2 linked regions of the Pelagibaculum spongiae genome follow. Each later gene encodes a partner of the first gene's protein in a complex. Links are inferred from orthologs where the notes say so. Each region holds a gene or a part of one and is shown in the gene's direction. Other genes may lie near its edges.

What was found.
Region 2: the proteins of panD (region 1) and panM are in contact, whole or in part, in a crystal structure (PDB 4CRY), measured with the Escherichia coli proteins. The link is inferred for Pelagibaculum spongiae from one-to-one orthologs.

The regions. Positions count from the first base shown.
Region 1 is NZ_QDDL01000001.1:1,092,340-1,101,496, forward strand. What follows is about bases 2,828-5,574. They hold panD (aspartate 1-decarboxylase), read left to right. Parts: upstream 2,828-3,884; coding sequence 3,885-4,265; downstream 4,266-5,574. Other genes in these bases: panB (3-methyl-2-oxobutanoate hydroxymethyltransferase), read left to right, coding at 2,828-2,835; panC (pantoate--beta-alanine ligase), read left to right, coding at 2,926-3,777; DC094_RS04685 (acetyl-CoA C-acetyltransferase), read left to right, coding at 4,727-5,574. In the rest of the region: polynucleotide adenylyltransferase PcnB, read left to right, coding at 169-1,500; folK (2-amino-4-hydroxy-6-hydroxymethyldihydropteridine diphosphokinase), read left to right, coding at 1,500-1,982; more of panB, read left to right, coding at 2,038-2,827; more of DC094_RS04685, read left to right, coding at 5,575-5,905; DC094_RS04690 (hypothetical protein), read left to right, coding at 6,656-7,009; DC094_RS04695 (hypothetical protein), read left to right, coding at 7,145-7,654; DC094_RS04700 (hypothetical protein), read left to right, coding at 7,679-8,242; DC094_RS04705 (hypothetical protein), read right to left, coding at 8,815-9,157. UniProt on the Escherichia coli protein: Catalyzes the pyruvoyl-dependent decarboxylation of aspartate to produce beta-alanine.
Region 2 is NZ_QDDL01000002.1:622,980-629,443, forward strand. What follows is about bases 3,365-6,117. They hold panM (aspartate 1-decarboxylase autocleavage activator PanM), read left to right. Parts: upstream 3,365-4,410; coding sequence 4,411-4,824; downstream 4,825-6,117. Other genes in these bases: DC094_RS08780 (homoserine kinase), read left to right, coding at 3,401-4,330; ccoS (cbb3-type cytochrome oxidase assembly protein CcoS), read left to right, coding at 4,831-5,028; DC094_RS08795 (hypothetical protein), read right to left, coding at 5,099-5,749. Also shown: DC094_RS08765 (hypothetical protein), read left to right, coding at 1-1,269; DC094_RS08770 (YjiH family protein), read left to right, coding at 1,406-2,776; DC094_RS08775 (DUF2782 domain-containing protein), read left to right, coding at 3,013-3,333. UniProt on the Escherichia coli protein: Controls both the activation and catalytic activity of PanD in a coenzyme A (CoA)-dependent fashion.

The DNA.
Region 1 (9,157 bases):
TTCCTTCCATCCTGTTCAGAGCGTGATATCATCCCGGCTCGATCATTTAGTAGCCCTGCCAACCTGAGCGTGACGTAAACCTTGACTGCCTCGAAATCCCCATCTCTTATCCAGCGAATTGTCAGCAATTGCCGTACATGGCTGACCCCAAGGACACCAGCTCCCCAGATGAGAACGATTCCTCGCCCAGATCACCAGATCAGTCGCAAGCAAATCAGCCCTAACGCGTTGAAAGTACTCTATCGACTTAATAAAGCTGGCTACCAAGCCTATCTGGTAGGCGGTGGTGTTCGAGACATATTACTTGGCAAGGCTCCTAAAGATTTCGATATTGCTACCGATGCAACGCCTGAGCAAATCAAGGCATTGTTTAGCAATTGCCGTCTAATTGGCCGCCGCTTTCGTTTGGCGCACATCCATTTTGGCCGCGAAATTATCGAAACCGCGACCTTCCGTGCCAGCCATAAAGAAGGCAGCACTGCCGATCAGGCAAGTAGTGATGAGTCAGGAATGATTCGCCGCGATAATGTCTGGGGCAACTTGGATGATGACGCCGAACGCCGGGACTTCACTATTAATGGTTTGTACTACAACATTGATGATTTCAGCGTTATCGATTTCAGCAATGGCGTAGAAGACCTTAAAGCCAAGAAAATTCGCATGATTGGTGATCCGGAAACCCGCTATCGGGAAGATCCGGTTCGCATGCTGCGAGCCGCTCGCTTTGCTGCCAAGCTTGATTTTGAAATTGAGCCAAATACCGCCACATGCATCCCGTCTCTAGCAACATTGCTAGAAGATATTCCTTCGGCGCGGCTGTTTGAAGAATTCCTTAAGCTATTTTTCTCCGGCCATGCTGCAGCCAGTTTTGAGCAGTTAAGTCGCTTTGGCTTATTTGCAGTACTGTTTCCACAAACAGCTGATTGCCTGAAGGATCCCGAGCATGGTGAAGGCTATCGCAAGCTGATTCACCAAGCTTGCCTGAATACTGATTCACGCATTAAAAATGACCAGCCAGTGACCCCGGCATTTTTAATGGCGGTTATTTTGTGGCCAGCCATTCAACGGGCACATGACCACCAGCTAAATAAAGGTACTGAAGCGCATATTGCTGAACACAACGCGATTAATGATGTGTTAGAACAGCAATTAAGCCGCATTTCAATTCCTAAGCGTTTCTCATTGCCTACTCGAGAAATGTGGAGCTTGCAGTTTAGGCTGCATAAACGCCAAGGCCGTCGTGCATGGCGCTTATTTGAGCACCCAAGGTTCCGCGCTGCTTATGACATTCTTTTACTGCGTAAAGAAAGCGGTGAAGATTGTGCCGAGCTAACCGATTGGTGGACTGAATTCCAAACCGGTGGCACAGAAGAGAAAAGCAAAATGGTTCGCCAGCTAGGTGGGCCGAAAAAGCGCCGTCCTCGTCGCCGTAGAAAACCTAGCGGTAAAAGTAGTGGTGCTGCAGAGCAGCCAACCTCTGACCAGGGATCTTTTGAGTAATGAGCAGTGCAATCGCAACCAGCTGGATTGGTCTAGGCAGCAATCTTGAACAACCCAAACAGCAGTTGCTAAAAGCGCAAGCTGAACTGGAAAAATTAGGCGTGGTGACCATATCACGCCTCTATTCAAGCAGCCCAATGGGGCCGCAAGACCAGCCAGATTACGTCAACGCCGTTGCCATGTTAAAAACCGAATTAGCACCTATCGCCCTACTCGATGCACTGCAAGCAATTGAAAATGAGCATGGGCGAGTCCGAAACCGGCGCTGGGGCGAACGAACGCTTGACCTAGATTTATTAATCTATGACCAGCAACAAATTAATCACCCTAGGTTGACAGTGCCCCACCCTGGCATTGCCGAAAGAGACTTTGTACTCAAGCCGTTACATGAATTAGCGCCTGAGCTAAAACTGCCTGATGGCCGCCCGATTGAGCAGTTATTGGAAAATTGTTCTGACCATTCGCTCAGGCTCATAGACTGAAACCTGCCAACTTGGTACTTTTAGCCGCGTTCCCGATACTTTAAGTGCAGCACTGATGAACAAAATCACCCTATCTCGCCTTGCTCATATGAAGCAAAAGGGCGAAAAAATTGCTTCTCTTACCGCATACGATGCCAGTTTTGCCGCGCTGTTCGATCAGCAAGCAGTGGATATGCTGCTAGTGGGTGACTCACTCGGCATGGTACTTCAGGGCAAGGGCAGCACCGTTCCAGTTACCGTAGAAGATATCGTTTATCACACCCGAGCGGTTGCTGCGGCAAAACCCAATGCACTATTGATGGCTGACATGCCATTTATGAGTTACGCCACTGAAGCTGAAGGCTTGGCCAATGCCGCACAATTAATGCGTGCCGGTGCCGAGATCGTCAAGCTAGAAGGCGGCGCTTGGATGTGTGACTTGGTCAGAAAAATGGTTCGCGGTGGTATTCCGGTTTGCGCCCATTTGGGCTTAATGCCACAACAGGTCAACCTGCTCAGTGGCTATAAAGTGCAGGGCCGTAACGATGCTCAAGCAACCTCAATCATCGATGAAGCAGTTCAGCTAGAACATGCGGGCGCCAACATGTTGTTGTTGGAATGCGTCCCTTCATCATTGGCTCAATCTGTCAGTCAGCAAGTTTCCATTCCAGTGATTGGCATAGGTGCCGGTGCTTATTGTGATGGTCAAATTTTAGTAATGCACGACATGCTCGGCGTCACCAGTGGCAAGCGCCCTAAATTTGTTAAAGATTTTATGGCCGATTCTAATGGATCCATTGCATCTGCCGTTGCAGCCTACGTCAGCCAAGTTAAAAACCTGCAATTTCCAACCGCAGAGCACAGTTTCAAATAATTTTTATTGCCGGTGCCAGCAGCCTAGCGCCTGACAATATTCAGTGCGCTATTAACTGATCGCCGGCCATTAGTCGATCAGGTAGTGAACATGCAGATAGTAAAAAGTACCGCTGAACTTCGCCAGCAAGTTCGTCAGTGGCGTCATCAGGGGTTGATTGTTGGTTTTGTACCGACAATGGGGAATCTGCATCAGGGACATTTATCTCTAGTAGAAAAAGCCAAGCAAAAGGCAGACAAGGTAATTGTCAGTATTTTTGTTAATCCGATGCAATTTGCACCCGGCGAAGACCTCGAAAGCTATCCAAGAACACTGGATCAAGATTGCCAGCAGCTCGATCAATATCAAACCGATTTAGTTTTCTGCCCGCCGCTAGAAGAAATTTACCCCTGCGCACTAGAAGACCAAACTCGAGTAGCCGTTCCTAATATCACCCAACACCATTGCGGTTCTAGCCGGCCGGTATTCTTTGGCGGCATAACCACCGTCGTCACCAAACTGTTTAATCTGGTACAGCCAGACTTAGCAGTTTTCGGTGAAAAAGATTTTCAACAGCTGCAAGTGATTCGCAAAATGGTCCACGACCTTTGCATGCCGATCGAAATTATCGGCGGTGAATTAGTGCGTGAATCCGATGGTTTAGCGATGAGCTCGCGCAACGGTTATTTGAATATTCATCAGCGGTCACTGGCACCAAAACTTCGTCAGGTACTACTTGAAGCCGCTGAAAAAATCCGTACTGGCGATGTGGAATTTGATCAAATTTCGGAACATGCCAAGTGCAAACTTGAACAACTCGGTTTTAAACCGGATTACTTCAATATTGCCCGACGAAATGACCTAGAACCGGCTGGCGCAACCGATAAAGAGCTGGTTATACTGGCCGCCGCCGCATTAGGCCAAACACGTCTTATTGACAATGAGCAAATTTTTTTGCAATAAACGGCTGGGCTGAGTGATAATCGGCCGCCTTTCAACAGCGGGCTCGGTAAAGTGCCGTAGTGCTGTTGCAAGAAGTAGCAAATTCTAAGAGAAGACTGGAGAGTGCAATGCAACACACAATGCTTAAAGGCAAGTTGCACCAGGCAAGGGTTACCCATGCCGAGTTAGAGTATGAAGGTTCATGTGCAATTGATAGTGAACTGTTGGACGCATCAGGAATTCTCGACCACGAGCAAATCCAGATCTACAACATCGCCAATGGCGAGCGGTTCACAACCTACGCAATTCGCGCAGAAGCCGGCTCCAGAATCATCTCTGTAAATGGTGCAGCAGCACACCGAGCTTCTGTTGGTGATCGTGTAATTATCTGCGCATATTCTGCAATGAGCGATCAAGAAGCCCGTGCATATAAACCACACCTGGTTTATATCGGCGAAGGGAACGAAATTGTTCGTTCCAGCAACGCCATCCCGGTTCAAGTCGCTTAATTATTAAGTCGACCGAAAACCGAAAAAACGCCGTGCAAAGCAATTTGCACGGCGTTTTTTTTGTTTAAAAAATTAAAACCATTCAGCAAAATCTGCCGAGCACGTCATCCTCACCAAAGACGACTGCATGGATGCAGAAGGTAGAGCGACGCAGAATGCCAAAGCCGAGATGCCGGGCAGAAAAGTTGCGTCCCTGCATTTTCTGCATTTATTACATCCTTTTGAGTCACCCAGTTGCCATGGATGGTGATGGTTAAAACAAATTCGGTGTTTAAAGGTGAACCTACCGCTTACAGGTTGGTACGTACCACCCCGCCCTTTTATTTATCTGACAATTACGTCGTTATACAGTTGTATCCAAGATAAAAAGCACTTTATGATCACAGACCTTGCTAGCAGCTTAATCACTAGCAAAACCTGCATTCGCACAAGGAAGAACAAAAACAAACAGGAGTCACAAGATGCACGAAGTAGTCATAGTTGCCGCGGGTCGTACCGCAATCGGAAGTTTTGGCGGCAGCCTTGCCGGTGTTCCAGCTACCGAATTGGGCGCAACCGTTATTCGCGGCTTGCTGCAAAGTAGCAAAATCCAACCTGAACAAATCGATGAAGTCATCCTCGGCCAAGTATTAACTGCTGGCTGTGGTCAAAACCCTGCGCGTCAGGCTTCAATCAATGCTGGCCTGAAAGCCGAAACCCCATGCATGACCATTAACAAGGTTTGCGGCAGTGGTTTAAAAGCTGTTCAACTGGCAGCCCAAGCGATTGCTTTGGGTGAAGCAGAAATGATTATTGCTGGCGGTCAGGAAAATATGAGTGCATCGGCACATATTCTGCCTGCTTCCCGTGATGGCAAAAAAATGGGTAACTGGGAATTGCAAGACACCATGATCAGCGATGGATTATGGGATGCTTTCAATGACTACCACATGGGTATTACTGCCGAGAACTTGGCAGAAAAATATTCAATTAGTCGCCAGGAACAAGACTTGTTTGCAGTCACTTCGCAAAACAAGGCCGAAGCGGCGCAAAATGCTGGTAAATTTAACGACGAGATTATTGCCGTTTCAATTCCACAGCGTCGTAAAGATCCAATCATTTTTGATCAGGATGAATACCCTCGTCACGGTGCCGACATCGAAGGCATGACCAAGCTTCGCCCGGCCTTTAAAAAAGATGGCACGGTAACCGCCGCTAATGCTTCTGGCATTAATGACGGCGCAGCCGCTGTGATTGTTTGTTCTGCCGAAAAAGCCGCAGAACTGGGTTTAACGCCTCTGGCAACCATTGCTGCATCAGCGAGCGCTGGTGTTGACCCATCAATTATGGGTATTGGCCCGGTACCAGCCACTCGCAAGTGTCTGGAAAAAGCTGGCTGGAGCATGGATCAACTCGATTTGATCGAAGCGAATGAAGCTTTCGCCGCGCAAGCAATTGCCGTAGGCAAAGAACTGAAGATTGATGCTGAAAAATTAAACGTCAACGGCGGTGCAATCGCACTGGGCCACCCAATTGGTGCATCCGGTTGTCGTATTCTGGTTAGCCTGATCCACGAAATGCAAAAACGCGACGCCAAAAAAGGCGTGGCGACATTATGCATTGGCGGCGGCCAGGGTGTTGCATTAGCGCTCGCGCGTTAAAAAAACACCACCCTATTTCGGTCGGGCTGTTTCAATTCAGCCTGCAGCAGCCTGGCTGAAATACCTTGAATGCTTCTTTTTAAATCCCTCAAAAACTTTCACCGCACCTTCGTTTTATTGCTAGCCAGCGCGTCATCCATAGTTCGGTTATTCGGTTTTAATTGCTGGCCACCGCGTCATCCATAGTTTGGCTACTCAGTTTTCATTGCTAGCCCCTGCGTCATCCATAGTTTGGCTACTCAGTTTTCATTACTAGCCCCCGCGTCATCCTCGCCACGGAGGGCGGGGAACCATGGCCATGGATGGTAAAAGAACTTACTTCAGATCAAACAACCACCTGCCAATTACACTGCAAGCGCCTCAAATCCAACCAAACCCTTTGATTAGATTATCAATAGCGGTAGAATTACAAAATAACATTTGTCTAGCAGATACTTAGCGCCATCTAAAGATGCATTCGGAAAGCACGTATCGCTAATAAACCGAGCCAACAGGCAAACCGAGCGGCTCGGATAACCGGGTGATATCGGGATATTCGATCAACAAAATTAGCAGTAACAGTGAAACCCATTGCTAATTGACTAATAACCGAGACATTGTATTGACGGGACTGATTAACTGGCGAATTTACAGCCTCTGATACCGGAAATATCTGGATAGTCAAGCCAAGAAAAACGGGGTTTCCTACCAATACAATGTTAACAATACAAGGATAGTTTCGTGCGAATAGAGAGTCAGCAAGAAAGGATAATGAGACTTCAAAGTGCAGTAAATGCAATATTACTGCATGAACCTGCTAATAGTTTTAGAAACCTTATCGAAAACAATGAAGATCTGTTCAAAGGATTTAGGTTAGTTTATTCCACGAATAATCTTGATTCTGATTTTTCACATTCCTCTCTGAAGGAAATTGAAGAACATTGCCCAACACTTAAAAAGTATTTCTATGGAAAGGGAATATTGTTCTATTCAGATAAACTCTACGCTGCGACAAAGAGACAAGGGCGCATTGAAATACCAATTGACTACTCACTAAGCCTTGACTCAAATGCGGCTGAAAGGTTTAGAGTTTGGGAGAATGGTGGTTCTCTAGATAAAGCATAAGAATAACGCCACCCAAGATACTATTTATACTTGCCAAAAAACATTTGATTTCTCATATGGTTGCCATTGATTTAATCTTTGGCAACCGTTGATTTTTGCAGGAACGGCACTTGAAAAAGTTGTCATTTTCACATCATGCCAGCACCTAGAGCTATTCTATACGATCCGAAAGAAAATCCATTTCTCCATGTAATTTCGCGTTGTGTTAGGCGAGGGTGGCTGTGTGGTGAAGATCCAACGCTACTTAAAAAGCACCGTAAGAATTACGATCACCGTCGCCAGTGGATTGTCGATAGAATTGATCGGCTGAGCAAGGCATTTGCGGTTGATATCGCAGCTTACGCTGTGATGTCGAATCATTATCATCTAGTAGTTTATGTCGATGTCGAGCGTGCAAAAAGCTGGAATATTAGGCAGGTGCTGTTGCAATACTGCAAAGTGTTTTCGCCTCACCCTTGGGTTAAAGATTATCTCGATCCAAACAAGCACCGTTTACTTACCCATATGCAAGTTCAGTGGGTTGAAGACACTGCCAACACGATTTACCGAGAACGGCTTTATTCCATTAGCTGGTTTATGCGCTCAATTAACGAGCCGCTAGCACGCATCGCCAATGCGGAAGATCTATGCAAAGGCCGCTTTTGAGAAGGGCGCTTTAAAGCGCAAGCGTTGCTCGATCAACAAGCACTGCTAACCTGCATGGCTTATGTCGATCTTAACCCGCTTCGTGCAGGCATTGCACAAACCCCGGAAGACTCAAATTACACTTCAGTTCAAGCGCGAGTGGAAACGGAATTACCCGCGAGTAATCATCGCAGGAAAAAAAGCCGAAAAAGAAATCATCAACGCCGATATGATTACAATTTCGCCCGATTAAAACCTTTTGTCGATAGTGAAAGAAAACCCAGCATTAACATCAAAGACACGGTTCATCCGCTGCCATTAAAAGATTATTTGGAATTAGTTGATGCCAGTGCTCGCATGGCGCGCACTGATAAGAAACATATGGACAGCAGTTTGCCGCCCATTTTTGAACGATTAGAAATCAAAACAGATGCTCGCTGGTGGGCTTCTGCCATGAGCGGTCGCAGCACTGTGATGGCCAGTGCAAGACAGTTTGCCCATGCGATGGGCGATGCGCTGAACCTCAAACAGTTTAAAGAGCGGGTCAAACAACAAACCGAGGCTTGGCAACAGCAAGCACAAACATCTGGAAAACAACCACCCTCCTGATGCTCATTTTTATTGGGTGAGTTTAAGTCAGAAGCTTTAAAATAAGATGTAATTTCAATAACCAGAGTTAATCTGGTTTTCGCCGTGGCATCAATTCGGTATGATCGCATTCGAAACGAAGAAAGTGACTGCCGCAATCGCATCGAATGCCAGTTTTTTCAGTTATCCCGGTCATTAGATTTATTGATTGGGATATAGTTAAGATCATGGGTGGCGTATTGAAATTTGCTCATTTTTATTGGGTGAGTTTAAGTCAGAAGCTTTAAAATAAGATGTAATTTCAATAACCAGAGTTAATCTGGTTTTCGTCGTGACATCAATTCAGTATAATCGTATTCGAAATGAAGAAACGGTTGCCGCAATCGCGTTGAATGTCAGTTTTTTTCAGTTATCCCGGTCATTAGATTTATTGATTGGGATATAGTTAAGATCATGGGTGGCGTATTGAAATTCTAGGTACATGATGAAAATAGAATTTTTTAAGTCGATGGGAATTATATCTAAATATTGGCGGAGGCGATTGGTGTTCACAGCAATAAATTTTCGGGCATTATCCTTAATCAGTCATCATCCTATTCATAGTAAACCCCCGGTGTCAGATTGTGACATGTAAAGAATGAATCCGCTGCACTATTTATTGGGCTCAACCGATTCATTTTCTGTGCCAGTAACAACTGGTAAATTTTCCAATTGTGGCTCGGGTCGACCTCTAGATCTGCCACCGCTTTATAGCCAGCACCAATCAGTCCAAAACTAGAGGTAGGGTAGAGCTCAAGTTTTCTTTTCAAAATACCATTCTCGATACTATCGAACAGGATACTGCTATTTTTCGGCGAAATGCAGCATAAGCTGCATATAGCACCAGTAATTCTGATATTCGATTCAATTTTTTCGTGAGCACTCTCCTTAGCCAAC
Region 2 (6,464 bases), on another replicon or contig:
AATAATTCGAATAATTCACACTTTATCTCAAAACAAATTGCCAGAGAACTACCTCTTCTTATTCACATACCTTCTCGAGTACTCAGTCGTTATTTATCTATTTATCTACTGCTTCAAGCAGATGTCGCTTCGGGATCTGGATCGGGATCTGGTTCTGGTTTTGACTTAGCTTCTGGCTCGGCTATCGGCCAAGAAGCGTTTGAAATAGATGCAAGTATTCAACAAGATATTCTATTCTTCTCTACTAATATTTTTATTGCAGCAACGTCAGTTTTTGCGCTTGGACGCATTTTTCAAACATTACGTATTTTAATACAAAAGAAAAATATCACAGAACACTCTCAATTCAGAAGCCATCCACAATTTTCTTGCGTTGAAATCAAAAAACAATTTTTATCTGGTTATGGCATCTCAAATTTAATCGGCTATTCGCTTGCTTTGGCTCCCGCTTGTGTCGGCTTGGCGGCCTTTGGCCCAGCAGCAATCATTAGAGATTTAACCTCAAAAGATGTAGACCCTGTTGTCGCCGTTCTTGTAGCAGAATTAATTAGCTCAACCGCTATTTTTGGTAGTTGGCAACTAGGTAGACCTGTAGCAACACTTCTAAGAAGAGGTAGTAAATGCCTTCTGCCAGTATTAAAAAATATACAAGATTCGTGGAGAGAATCCCACCATTTACCTCGCTTAAATACTACAAGCCATTCTGGTGAACATGAGCTGCAAGAAGTTATTGTGCAAAAGATAGGAATGACTTCCAGACAAAACTCTAGCGATAGCTCTAATACCACAACTACTGACTTAAATATTTCAAGATCTTCTTCTCAGCAAATGCTTATAAGGGATTTTTCCAGACAAAACTCGAGCAACAGTTCAAGCAATATCAATCTAACGCTTTCTAATTTGGTCGTTTTTCAAGTTAGCGCTTTAAATAATTCAGTATCTGCATCTGAAAATACTCTTGATGAATCTGCAGCAAATAGCACTATTGAGTTGTCGCAGTCCGGACGATTGCCAACATTCCATTCTCATAATGAATTTCTTCGTACTCATAGCGCTCCTAACTTAACCCAGAACTCTTTACAGCCCTCTAAAAGAAAACGATTACTGAGTGAAATAGCTGAAGAATCCACAGACACGAATCCAGACATAACCCCTCCAAGTTCTCTAACTTCTCTAAGACGATCAGACTCGACGCCATCAATGCTAATTGCACACCTTGATACTGTAGAAAGGCAAGTCAAAGAGCATATAACTGACAACTCGGTATAGCTTCTCTCTTAAACTTTTCCATATGAGTCAAATCAAGAAACCTAATGATCAGCTCGCTCTGCCTACCATGACTATTCAATTTAAAGCATAATTATGCGCTTGAGATTTTCGTTTAGTTTTTATCAGGGCAATACAAATGCAGCCTCAGACCTGTGATATTAAATCATCAACCTCGCCATTGAATTGGTTGGCTTTTCTAATCCCTTCATTAATTGGTCTGACCCTATTTGTTACGCCTGTTAGCTTTAATGGCGAAATTACTATTCCGGTTGCCTTATTAGCCAAGCAGTTAAAAGTGCTATTAGGCGATAGCATTACTGGTATTATTTCAGCTGTGGTTATCTTTACTGCGCTGGTCAGTGCTGCTGCAACTTTATTCAAACCAAAAAAAATTGCTGGATCTGAATTTTTACGCGATCTATTCAGCCCAAGCAAAGGCTGGTTAGCAGTTCGGGTGTGTGGCGCTATTTTTGTTGCCTTAACCTATTTTGGCCTTGGCCCAGAAATATTACGCTCCGGTGCCACTGGCGGATTAGTTCTTAACGATTTACTACCAACCTTGTTTGCAGTATTTATTTTTGCTGGTTTGTTATTGCCACTATTAATGAACTTCGGCTTACTAGAATTACTCGGTGCCATGGCAACCAAAGTGATGCGGCCTTTGTTTAATTTGCCAGGTCGTTCAGCCATCGATTGCATGGCTAGCTGGTTGGGTGATGGCAGTGTTGGCATCTTAATGACCAGCAAACAGTACGAAACCAAGTTCTATACCCAACGCGAAGCGGCGGTGATCGGCACTACCTTCTCGGCAGTTTCAATTACTTTTTCACTGGTGGTGATTGCCGAAGTCGGGCTAGAGCATTTGTTTTTGCCTTTCTACGCCACAGTCTGTTTGGCTGGTGTTGTAGCAGCCTTTATTGTTCCCAAACTGCCTCCGCTATCACGCAAGAAAGACTTATTCTTTGATGGCAGCCAACGTACTGCTGAACATGATTTAATTCCAGCGGGCAAAAGTAGCTTTAGCTGGGGTCTGGAAAAAGCACTGCAGCGTGCAGCAGAAGTTAAAAATCCGAGCCAAGTATTTGTTGATGGGATAAAAAATGCCGTTGATATGGTATTTGGCGTATTACCAGTGATTATGGCAATCGGCACCGTAGCTTTGGTGATCGCCGAACATACCCCCATATTTAACTGGCTAGGCATGCCTTTCTTGCCATTACTGGAGTTATTACAGATTCCAGAAGCTCAGCAAGCATCAACCACCATGGTCGTTGGCTTCGCCGATATGTTTGTACCGGCGATTCTTGCTTCATCGATTGAAAGTGAAATGACTCGCTTTGTCATTGCTGCTTTATCGCTCACCCAGCTGATTTATTTATCAGAAGTAGGGGCGTTGTTATTAGGCAGCAAGATTCCAGTAACGCTGGGTGAGTTATTTGTGATTTTTATATTAAGAACGCTGGTGACCTTGCCGGTAATCGCCGGGGTTGCGCATCTCATATTTTGATTGGAAATCCCCCAGATTTTCTTTCACATGATGATACAAAACCAAGGGTAATCTGACGTTTCAGTTTGCCCTTTTTTTTGCGCTAAATTCGTTCTATCAACTCAACATTTTAAGCCAACAAAGTTTATTGATAGATCATTCAAAAGTAACTAATTTGCAGAAAACTCCGCTTTTATTTTCAAGCACCTGCTTTGGCTGGTTATAATCGATGACAAGCCAATTAGCAGGACAGAAAAATGAAAAATCTTGCAGCCTTGGCAGGCTTGCTGCTTAGCAGTTCAATAGTATTCGCTGCTGATGATCTAAACAGTCCTCTCTCACAACCGTCTGTGGCACCGGGTAATCTGCCAGAACCGGAAATCACCATCAGCACCAATGACGACAAAACAGCTTACGAGTACCGGATTAATGGCCGACTCTATCTGATCAAGGTGGTGCCGAGCATTGGCAAGCCTTACTTTCTGATTGACCCAAATGGCGAAGGTAACTTTCAACGTCGGGGAATCGATTTGGGGCCACCTAGTGCGCCACCAACCTGGGTATTATTTCGATGGTAACAGGCCATAAGACTCAAGTTTTTTGGTGACCTTACAGTTCTGATAGAAGATCAGGGAGTTTTACTGAATGTCGGTGTACACCACTATTGATCGAGATGAATTACAGGCCTTTCTCGACAGCTATCAAGTAGGCCAGCTGGTTCGCTACCGTGGAATCAGTGCAGGTGTGGTGAATACCAATTATTTTGTCACCACCGACCAGGGTGAGTTTGTTCTGACTATTTTTGAACAAACCGAAGCAGAAGAACTGCCTTATTTCCTCAATCTGACCAACTTTTTACATGCGGGTGGTTTACGCTGTGGCTGGCCGTTAAAAAGAGCCGATGGCAGTTTATTCGCCTGCTTCAGTGAAAAACACGGCAAGCCCGCTCAGTTAGCAGTCCGCCTGCCAGGTGAAGTACTAGAAAAAACCCTGTTCAGCCATTGTCGAATCATTGGTGCAGAGTTGGCAAAAATGCACTTGCTATGCGCTGATTATCCTGATCATCGAGATAATGAAATGGGTCATAGCTGGCGAATGCAGGCAGCCGGCGAAATGATGTCTGCCCTGCCAGAGAAAGACCAGCAGCTGTTAAAAGATGAGCTGGTTTTTCAACAAGCCATCGACTGGCAAAGTTTGCCGCGGGGCGTTGTTCATGGTGATTTATTCCGCGACAACGCTCTTTTTGATGGCGATGAATTATCCGGCATGTTGGATTTCTTCTTCGCTTGTGACGATGTGCTAGTGTTTGATATTGCGATCACTGCACTGGATTGGTGCCGAGACAGTTTGACCAGTTTCAATCGCGATAAGCTAGAAGCTTTGCTGGAGGGTTATCAATCTCAGCGCAGCTTGTCGGAAGCTGAGAAACAAGCATTACCTGCCATGCAACGGGCAGCAGCTTTGCGTTTCTGGTTATCCCGTCTGACTGATGTATTGAACCCTCGCGACGGTGAACTGACTGAGTTAAAGGATCCTACGCAAATGCGGGATCTGTTATTGGATGCGCGCCCCTGATCACCCATAAAGATTGGCATTTTGCCGATCTTTTATGATCAAGCGACGATCCGTGTGTTTTCATTACTTGAGCAGGTTATATGCGATTAAGCGCCTTTCCCCTTACAGAACTGGATCCGTTTACCGAAGATCAGCTAAGCAAAATCTTTCCGGAAGAACCCGATATCCAGAGCTTTTGGCGCGATGCAATTGTTCAGGGCAGTAAAATTTGGGTAGCAATGTTTAATGGTCGCTATTTAGCTGCCGCTATCATGGGCCCAGTCAACCAAGGCACCGTAGAAATCAGTGTCATCACGGTACGAGAAGTCACGCGAAAAAGAGGTGTTGGTCGCTTCTTATTAGAACAAATGGAGCAAAATGCGCTAGAAGCTAAAGCCAAAGAAATTTGTATTTTGGCTTCTTCTGAAGATGCTCAGCAGTTTCTTAATCATTGTGGTTACCAAGAGCAAATGCAGATTTTTCGCAAAAAGCTCGCGCTAACTACTCAAGGGTAAGCCGCTATGGATGTGATCTATACGCTGATTCCTTTAATGCTAATTATCGGTGCAGTGATGTTGCTGGTATTTATCTGGAGCGCTAAGTCCGGGCAGTTTGATGACTTAGAGGGCGAAGCCAGCCGGATCTTACTTGACGAAGATGTCGACGATTTAGATCAGAAATCTATCGAGCACTCCATAAAAAAACCGCCCTCTCAATAAATAGAGAAAGGCGGTTTTTTTGCGATTCTAAAATATTTCTCGCTTGTTTATCTAGTGTTTAGAGCCATTGCTAGCGACCATAATGCAGCACTTCACGCGCTGAATCACTGACCGTTATTTGCAACTGTTTCTTTGGATAAATCCATTCAACCGACTGCTGTTCTTTAGCTTTTTCTGAGCCAACCTCAGCATCGGGATGTGCCATTACTGGGCGTTTTTCAGCCGGCTGGCCAAAGCGTTGCTCTAAAATATCTTCTGGTAAATCGGTTTTTGGCAAATAACTAATCGCACGAACCGGTAACTGAAATGCCAAAGCTAAGTCGGTCTTATTCAAGCTAATCCGCTTACCGCCCGACTCAACATTTTGAATTCGAGCACCCCGATCATATAACTGCTGCAGCGTTAGATCATCGGCCAAAAGTACTAAAACCATTCGTGCTCGCAAACCATTTAGATCCAGCGTCTGGAAGAAAGCCTCCAGTTGACGAGAACCATCTGTATCTTCAAACAAACTAACTGCAGGTGGTTCACCATATAAATCGACCACTTGCTGCAAACGAGTTTGTCGCAAGGTAATTCCCATCACACGAATCGAGTTATTTTCAGTGGTTTCAATTTGCCAAGGTGGTGGAATATTACGAGCTGGCTCGCTGGGAAAAAGCCACAACGCCAGCACCAATAAAACAACAACAGCAATCAATGATGAGAAAAAGGGTTTCATAATTTTTTAAGATCAGCTTGTTAATTCAACTACGTCTCACAACATTATGCCTGTTTAGCCTTATTTTCGGTATCTCTGATTAAGGATCAATACACGTAAACAATTAATGGCAGCGGCTCAATCCCAATCTTTGGAATTAACCGCAATTCAATCTGGCCTTTGGCATTAATTGCAGCATGGTCAAGTTGCAGCTCGCTAACGCTCGGTGTCAACCTATCTAAAATTCACCCGAAATTAAATGCTTGGCATCGTGGGTCGTTACCGAGCAGCTGTAGGCCCGAGCGACGACATTCGGGGATTACAGTGGTTACCTGGCCAATATTTTTTTGTTTTATTCATTTCCTACAGACATAAAAAAACCCGATTGCAGTTAAGCAATCGGGTTTTCAAATTGGCGTCCGGCAGTGACCTACTCTCACATGGGGAAGCCCCACACTACCATCGGCGCTAAACGGTTTCACTTCTGAGTTCGAGATGGATTCAGGTGGTACCCGTTCGCTATGGCTGCCGGACAAACTATGCATAACTGGCTGACTCGAATAATTCGCTATCAACCCTTATGGCTTAAATTGGCTTTAACCGATCATAAATAGATATCGGTTAAAAAAAATCCCGAATCATTTCTGACTCGGGATTTTCTATTTGGCGCTTGGCGGTGACCTACTCTCACATGGGGAAGCCCCACACTACCATCGGCGCTAAGTGGTTTCACTTC